Regions from separate parts of the Vibrio sp. T3Y01 genome, predicted to be linked through region 3. Evidence: predicted binding sites of a transcription regulator. Region 3 holds the regulator's gene; each other region holds the start of a gene.
What was found. The regulator PurR, encoded in region 3, represses purine synthesis genes. The targets are predictions, from matches to a motif close to TNANGNAAACGTTTNCNTNA.
Positions count from the first base shown of each region.

Region 1 (2,209 bases), on a different contig from region 3:
ACAAACTGTTGATGGTCCAATTGGTCGTTGTTACACGCTAATCACCGAAGATGGCGAGCGTACGTTTGCTATCAACGAAGGACACATGAACCAGCTTCTTCCTGAAAGCATTCCTGAGAAAGTCTTCGAGAAAGCATCAGCGCTTGTCGTGTCTTCATACCTAATGCGTGGTAATCCTGAAGATCCAATGCCAAAAGCGGTACAAAAAGCGATTGAGTATGCAAAAGCGCATAACGTGCCAGTTGTTCTTACGCTTGGTACAAAGTACGTGATCGAAGGTAATGCTGAATGGTGGCAAGAATACCTGAAAGAGAACGTGACTATCGTTGCGATGAATGAAGACGAAGGTGAAGCGTTAACAGGCGAAAAAGATCCACTTCTTGCAGCGAACAAAGCTCTAGAGTGGGTTGACCTAGTACTGTGTACTGCTGGTCCAATCGGCCTTTACATGGCAGGTTACACAGACGAGCTAGCCAAACGCGAAACTACGCTTCCACTATTGCCAGGTAATATCCCTGAGTTCAACAAGTACGAATTCAGCCGTGCAATGCGTAAGCAAGACTGTGAAAACCCAGTAAAAGTGTACTCTCACATTGGCCCATACCTTGGTGGCCCATTAGAGATTAAGAACACTAACGGTGCTGGTGATGGCGCACTTTCAGCTCTGTTACACGACATGGCAGCAAACAGCTACCACTTCGTTAACGTACCAAACTCAGAGAAACACGAGCACGCGTGTCTAACGTACTCTTCACTGTCTCAAATTTGTAAGTACGCAAACCGTGTAAGTTACGAAGTATTAACACAGCACTCTCCTCGCCTTTCTCGCGCATTACCAGAACGCGAAGATAGCTTAGAAGAAACATACTGGGATCGTTAATCCACGTTACTTATTACCTGAGTTACCTTTCCTATCTTAAAGGGCTGCGATATGCAGCCCTTTTTGTATTAAACGTAAATGTGTGCACTTAATGCAAAATCAAATCGAATATTTTGCTCATTGAAGATTTGATCTCGCGCAATGACTCTTCAAATCTGTTATCTTCCAGCACATAATTCCTGTGGTTTGCCTTTACTTAGCAAATTTATACAGTACCATCGCCACGCAAACGTTTACGTACCACCTTTCGGTTCTGATATAAGGATCAAATATGCAGTCTGATATCGATATTTGTCGCTCTACTTCCCTTAAAAACATCAGTGAGGTTGCCAAGCACGCTGGCCTACAAAACAATGAACACCAGCCATTAGGGCAATATAAATCGAAGGTGTCTCTCAAATCACTTGAACGCTTATCAGAGAAACCTGACGGAAAACTGGTTGTTGTGACTGCGATTACGCCCACGCCACTCGGTGAAGGTAAGACGGTAACGACCATCGGGTTAGCGCAAGGGCTTGCCAAGATTAACCAATCAGCAATGGCGTGTATTCGCCAGCCTTCAATGGGCCCAGTATTCGGTGTTAAAGGTGGTGCTGCTGGCGGTGGTTACTCTCAAGTTGCGCCTATGGACGAATTAAACCTTCACCTGACTGGCGACATTCATGCCGTAACGGCCGCTCATAACCTTGCCTCTGCAGCGATCGATGCACGTTTCTATCACGAACAACGTGAAGGCTTAGAAGCTTTTGAGGCGCGCTCTGGCTTGAAAGCCTTGGATATCGATTCCAGCAGAATTGTTTGGAGACGTGTACTCGATCATAATGACCGCGCATTACGTATGATCACTGTGGGTAAAAACGAATCTGATAAAACGATCAACGGTTATGAACGCGAAGACGGATTTGATATCTCAGCGGCCTCAGAACTTATGGCTATTTTAGCACTGGCCGATGACCTTCAAGACTTACGTCAACGTATTGGTCGGGTTGTTCTTGCCTACAATAATCAAGGTCAACCTTTAACCGCAGAAGACTTTGGTGTCGCTGGTGCAATGACAGTGACGATGAAAGACTCCATTGAGCCGACATTGATGCAAACGCTTGAAGGCGTTCCAACCCTAATCCACGCCGGTCCATTCGCAAACATCGCCCATGGCAACTCATCAATTATTGCCGATAAGATTGCGCTAAAACTGAGTGACTTTGTGGTGACTGAAGGCGGTTTTGGTTCTGATATGGGCTTCGAAAAAGCATGTAATATCAAAGCGAAAGCTTCCAATAAGAAGCCCGACTGTGCGGTAGTTGTTGCGACATTGCGTGGGTTAAAGGC
Region 1 covers NZ_VTXJ01000006.1:81,717-83,925, forward strand. The annotation lists gene F0232_RS08415 (inosine/guanosine kinase) at 1-880, shown strand, start outside; gene F0232_RS08420 (formate--tetrahydrofolate ligase) at 1,152-2,209, shown strand, end outside.
Region 1: F0232_RS08420 (formate--tetrahydrofolate ligase) is a predicted target of PurR. The motif match lies at 1,102-1,121, and genes of this name have one in related genera.

Region 2 (2,209 bases), on a different contig from region 3:
CTTCTCAAAAACGAGTAACAAACTATTAACTAATAGGTCTCTGTTGTGTCATAATTTGCGCCGAAAATACACCTGACTTAAACAGGTGAGGAGAGAATATGTTCACAATAGAAGGCGTTTGTGATTGGTGCAAAAAGCCAAGCCTAGTAAAGAAGCACGACTACCTAGATGGTAAGTGCCATCATGCATGTAAAGATTGCAATGATATCGCGACCATGGATGTTCGCCAGTTCAATATTGGTGAGATGGAAATGAGAGCAAAACTCTCCCAAGCAACACTGAGATAAGCTACACCATTGAAATATAAGAAAGCGCCTTAGGCGCTTTTTTTGTGCCCAGCGTTTATCTTCTTATCTTCTTATCTTCTTATCTTCTATACAGGTATATACAGTGGTTTTTACAGAAAACTACTGTATACACCTGTATAAAGCTCACACTTTTTTCCATTTCTGAGAAAAACAACAAAATCATTCAAATTTAATTTATCAATTAATTTCATGGACTTATAAGCACAAACTTCATTTCACTATAAGAAATCGTCCAATAATCCCGCAAAAAGCGCTTGATCTTATAAGCAACAAAAACTACTGTATACACATACAGCATGTATATAAGGACAGCAAAATGATTCAAGCACACGTTAAAGCACAACACTCTAGCCCGCTAATTCACGGCGCATTTGCATCAGCTTCTCGCTCAGCTCATCATTCAACTGATGAAGCGTTATTTGCAAAAATGGCGTTACTGTCCAATCAACATCAATGGCTACTATTTACGGCTCAAACGCCAAGACCATCCGCTAAGCAGCTGCAGAAGCATAACGTATGCTGCGACCGCGTTATTCACATGAAAGCTTCTCACCAAATGACCGAAGCTGAAACAGTAGAGAAAGCGATCCGCTCTAAGAATGCGAGTGCGATCGTTGCTAGCGCGTCAATTGATCAATTTAGCCAACAATACTTAAGAACATTAGGTATGCGTTTCCAGTGTGAGGTTTTCTTCATGGATGCCAACTCAGAGCGCATTCACTAAGCAACATAGCGCTACTAGATAGCTCAGTAATATAGTCCAAATATACTGCCTTCCCCTGCCCTACATTTCGCCTTAAATTTGGTGGATAGTTAGGCAGGGGTTTTTATTTGATTAGTTGATTTAGCAAACGTTTGCTTTTTCTCTGGAAGCAAACGTTAGATTGGGTATAATGCCCGTCTAATCATGTGCACATTGCACTTCTCTGTATGACGTTTGATAAAAGATAGGAATGTCTAAATGAGCCTCGCTGATCAAGTTCTTGCCGTAAATGATGACCTCCCAATCCGCACTGATAAACCTGTCCACAGTGGCAAGGTTCGTTCGGTTTACTGGTTAACTGAAGAAGATAGCCAACGACTAATTAAAGAGAAAGGCTACGACGTAGCACCTGATGCTCCGTTAGCTATCATGGTAATCAGTGACCGTATCTCTGCATTTGATTGTATCTGGCGTGGTGAAGGCAACCTGAAAGGTGTTCCTGGTAAAGGCGCTGCGCTTAATGCTATCTCTAACCATTGGTTCAAGCTTTTTAAAGACAACGGTCTTGCTGACAGCCATATTCTTGATATCCCTCACCCATTCGTATGGATTGTACAAAAAGCGCGCCCAGTAATGATTGAAGCGATTTGTCGTCAATACATCACAGGCTCTATGTGGCGTGCATACGCAAATGGTGAGCGTGAATTCTGTGGTATCGAAATGCCAGAAGGTCTAGAAAAAGATAAGAAACTACCAGAGCTTCTAATCACTCCTTCGACTAAAGGTATTTTGAAAGGCATTCCTGGTGTACCAGAAGCGGACGATGTAAACATCACACGTCAGAACATCCAAGATAACTTTGCAGCGTTTAACTTCTCTCAAGAGAGCGATATCGCGCACTACGAGAAGCTATTGAAAGAAGGCTTTAACGTCATCAGTGACGCGTTAGAGAAAGTAGACCAAACCTTCGTTGATACCAAGTTTGAGTTTGGTTACGTGAACGATGCACAAGGCAAAGAGAAGCTTATCTACATGGACGAAGTGGGCACACCTGACTCATCTCGTATCTGGGATACAGAGCAATACAACAATGGCAACATCGTTGAAAACTCAAAAGAAGGTTTCCGTCAGTTCCTACTTAACTACTTCCCTGATGCCGATATTCTCCTTAATAAAGAGCGTATGCCAGAGCGTGAAG
Region 2 covers NZ_VTXJ01000003.1:85,562-87,770, reverse strand. The annotation lists gene F0232_RS04610 (hypothetical protein) at 99-287, shown strand; gene F0232_RS04605 (SulA-like leucine-rich domain-containing protein) at 625-1,032, shown strand; gene F0232_RS04600 (phosphoribosylaminoimidazolesuccinocarboxamide synthase) at 1,270-2,209, shown strand, end outside.
Region 2: F0232_RS04600 (phosphoribosylaminoimidazolesuccinocarboxamide synthase) is a predicted target of PurR. The motif match lies at 1,152-1,171, and genes of this name have one in related genera.

Region 3 (2,209 bases):
CAACAGCAGTTTATTGAGCAACAGCTACTCACTTGGATTCCAAAGTTCAAGGTTAAGTGTCATGAGGTTGATGAGTTCGGTTTCTATGCATCAGTATCATCGCTGCTACTGGCATTCTGTCAATTAGACACTCAATATTTGGCTGGTGAATAGCTTATTAGATGACTAGGTAAATAAATTCAGTAGAATGTGACAATTCACCCGGATTTCTGGGTGAATTTTATTGCGAGTATTTTCTAGTCAGTCTAAAATTGTGACCGCAAACGATAAAATATGAAACATTCACGAAATGCTATGCTTATTAAGTTTCAGAGCATTTCGGTGTTAAGACAAGCCGCTCAATAGCGGTTTTTTGTTTTTTAACACTTTAGTACCCAAAGAGCCCTACACGTTTAAGCTCTTAGTTAGGTAGCTTAACGGCTACTTCATTCCGTACTTTGGGGAAAGTAGCTTCTAATAGGATAAAACCATGGCCACTATAAAAGATGTCGCTCGCTTAGCCGGCGTATCAACAACAACCGTTTCTCACGTAATCAACAAAACCCGTTTTGTTGCAGAAGCGACTCAAGAAAAAGTAAATAAAGCGGTAGACGAATTAAACTATGCACCAAGTGCTGTTGCTCGTAGTTTGAAGTGTAATTCAACACGAACCATCGGCATGCTAGTGACTCAATCAACCAACCTATTCTTCTCAGAAGTTATCGATGGTGTTGAGAGCTACTGCTACCGTCAAGGTTACACTTTGATCCTGTGTAACACGGGTGGTATCTATGAGAAGCAACGTGACTACATTCGAATGCTTGCAGAGAAACGTGTAGATGGCATCTTGGTTATGTGTTCAGACCTAACTGAAGAACTGAGAGAGATGTTAGACCGTCACGCTGACATCCCTAAAGTAGTCATGGACTGGGGCCCGGAGAGTTCTCAAGCAGATAAGATCATCGATAACTCTGAAGAAGGTGGCTACCTAGCGACTAAATACCTAATCGACCGCGGTCACTCAAAGATTGCTTGTTTAAGTGGCCACTTAGACAAAGCGGCGTGTGTGGAGCGTATCGCTGGTTACAAGCGCGCTTTGGAAGAAGCTAACATTACTGCAAATGACGACATGATCATCGAAGGTAACTTTGAGTGTGATACTGCCGTTCTAGCCGCTGACAAAATTGTTGATATGGAAGATCGCCCGACAGCTGTATTCTGCTTCAACGATACCATGGCACTAGGCTTGATGAGCCGCCTACAGCAGAAAGGCATCCGTATCCCTGAAGATATCTCTATCATTGGCTACGATAACATCGAACTGGCTGAGTACTTCTCTCCACCATTGACTACCGTTCACCAACCGAAGCGCCGTGTCGGTAAGAACGCCTTCGAAATTCTGCTTGAGCGTATTAAAGACAAAGACCATGAAAAACGCGTCTTCGAAATGCACCCAGAAATTGTTGAACGTAGTACAGTTAAAACGTTAAATTAACTGATAAATTGAGTTTATTTTCATCAAGCGCACCTTTGGGTGCGTTTTTTTTATCAGCAACTAAAATAAACCTAGTTTCATATAATAAAGATCATTAATTGAAGCAGTATCACACTTTGAAATAACAAGTGTGAGCCTCATTCAACAAAAACTTTATTCTATTCAATCAGTCACGCACAGGGCAAATCACTTGAAAAGGTGAGACGCAAAGCTTCCGGCCTAAACCACTCGTTGGTATGGTAGCGGGGTTACCGATGGCAAAATGCAGTAACTACTAATAATTTAGTAATTTACGGCTTATTGACAATGTAATTGCAACATTTTGCTAATCTCTCGGACCTGCTTATTTGGTGGCGTAGTTCAAATACACCGAGATAAATAACATGGATAAACCGATACTAAAGGACTCAATGAAGTTATTTGAGCCCCTAGGAAAAATAAAATCACGCTCAATGTTTGGTGGATTCGGTCTTTTTGCTGATGACACTATGTTTGCTCTGGTTGTTAATGACCAGTTGCACATACGAGCAGACAAAGGCACAACAAAACAGTTCGAGCAACAAGGGTTTCAACCGTACGTCTACAAAAAGCGTGGTTTCCCTGTCGTAACTAAATATTTCGCTCTACCCGAAGGCTTATGGCAAGACCAAGAGAAAATCTTGCAGCTTGCGACTACGTCTCTGGGCTTTGCAAAAGAAGAGAAAGCTGAACAGTCCGCTGCTAAGCCAACTCGAC
Region 3 covers NZ_VTXJ01000005.1:152,206-154,414, reverse strand. The annotation lists gene torD (molecular chaperone TorD) at 1-153, shown strand, start outside; gene purR (HTH-type transcriptional repressor PurR) at 470-1,474, shown strand; cyclic di-GMP riboswitch class I at 1,645-1,730, shown strand; gene F0232_RS07555 (TfoX/Sxy family DNA transformation protein) at 1,858-2,209, shown strand, end outside.

Region 4 (2,209 bases), on a different contig from region 3:
TCACCGTCGATGTACGGTTGGATCGGGTCTTTAGTGAAGTCGTGAACCGTATCTTCGTTCTTTTGTGGAACCATATCGATGTGAGCTTGTAGCACAACACCTTTTTTGTTTTCCATACCCGGCGTCGCAGGCTTTTTGATGAATACGTTACCCGTTGGATCACGGCGTACATCTAGGCCTTGCTCTGTCGCCCAAGCAATAATGTATTGAGCAAGCTCTTCTTCATGCTTTGAAGGGTGTGGGATTGAGCAAATCTTATCGAAGAACTGCCAAAGAGGGGCAGGGGATAATTTACTGATCTCAGAATGGAATTCAGACACGGATGACTCCTTTTTTATTTGATAACCATATATTTAGGGTTCCTATGGGTTTAAACATAGAACAAAAACCTAAAATATAGGTCTGTTTTGATGCCGACAGCATACCACTAGACCGTTTTCACGAGTAGCGCTTCTAAACCTTAAATCCTTCAAATTTTGAACGCCATCCTGTTCATTTGATCTTGGTTAAGCGCCTTGATGCTTATAAAAGAAACAAGCAAACGTTTATTTAGACTCAATTCTGTAATTTAATTACATGATTGAGTTTGCAAAATAACCTTAAATGGCTAAAAGTGTGACCTGAAGCAAAAAATACTTGTAATCTTTTTTCTTTGAGGTATATTTATAACCAACTTCTGAAGTGAAGAGTAAATGCTCAAAGGATGAGTCCGTTTATCGCCTCCAAGGAACCGAGAAATCAAATTCGTTTTTTATTGATTTATTAAGGTGATAGTTATGAAAGGTTTACCATCTGCAATGTTCTGGCTTAACAACTCTGTTTACACTAGCAACTTTGCATACCCTACAAGCTTCGGTTACTAATACCGTAAGCATGTAACTCGAACAGTTTTGTTCACCCCTATATATTGGAATTCTCTTACAACCCTCTTGGTTGACAGATTCTACCGCCACTCAGTTTTGAGTGGCGTTTTTTTTGCCTGCTACTTTATCCCCAGCTGTGATTCGTCATCTATCTACAACTATGCTCGGTTGTTTTTTAAACAGCAAAATATCAATTTGAGCCTTATTACCGATCCTGTTGAAAATCGGACAACTCTTGTGGGTTTGAATTGGCAAATTTAGCGCCAGATTCTTAATGAAAATAACTGATGGTTGAAAAAGTAATCAAATAAAAACGACCATTAAATTGTTTTTAGTCTATTGTTTTTAATGTGTATTTTTCTTTTTTGATGTGGTTTTTAATCGCTTGGTTTCATACGTCATTCTGATAAATATTATTTAGAGCCTTAATTCTATCTGGAATTTGTTATTTGATAACTTTATAATCCACAGCCAATCGATTACGCAACCGTTTACTTTTTACCCTTATAGGATTCGATAATGTTCGAAAAGCTATTCAAACTCAGTGAAAACGGCACCAATGTGCGCACTGAAATCATCGCAGGTCTAACAACCTTCCTAACAATGGCTTACATCATTTTTGTAAACCCAATGATCCTAGCTGATGCTGGTATGGACCACGGCGCTGTATTTGTAGCAACCTGTTTAGCGGCTGCTATTGGCTGTTTCATCATGGGCTTCGTTGCTAACTACCCAATTGCTCAAGCTCCAGGTATGGGCCTGAATGCCTTCTTTACCTACGCGGTTGTAATGGGCATGGGTTACACGTGGCAAGTTGCGCTAGCGGCAGTGTTTGTTTCGGGTGTGATCTTCATTTTCTTGAGCATCTTTAAGATCCGTGAATGGATTATCAACTCGATTCCTATGTCTTTGCGTGTAGGTATCTCTGCGGGTATCGGTCTTTTCCTAGCATTTATCGCGCTTAGCAATGCTGGCATCGTGGTCTCTAACCCTGCAACTAAAGTATCACTTGGCGACATTACTGCTATTGCTCCTATCCTTGGTGCTCTTGGTTTCTTCCTTACTATTGCTCTTGTACACCGTGGTGTGAAAGGCGCAGTAATGATTGCAATTCTAGCTATTACAGCTCTTGGCATTATCATTGGTGACGTTCAGTACGGCGGCATCATGTCTACACCACCAAGCCTTGCTCCGACTTTCATGCAGCTTGATTTCTCTGCAGTATTTGAAATCGGTATGATCTCTGTTGTATTTGCTTTCCTATTCGTCGACTTATTCGATACAGCGGGCACGCTAGTTGGCGTTGCGACAAAAGCAAACCTAATCAAAGAAGATGGCAAACTACC
Region 4 covers NZ_VTXJ01000031.1:19,479-21,687, reverse strand. The annotation lists gene F0232_RS23130 (aminoacyl-histidine dipeptidase) at 1-320, opposite strand, end outside; gene F0232_RS23125 (NCS2 family permease) at 1,383-2,209, shown strand, end outside.
Region 4: F0232_RS23125 (NCS2 family permease) is a predicted target of PurR. The motif match lies at 1,343-1,362, and genes of this name have one in related genera.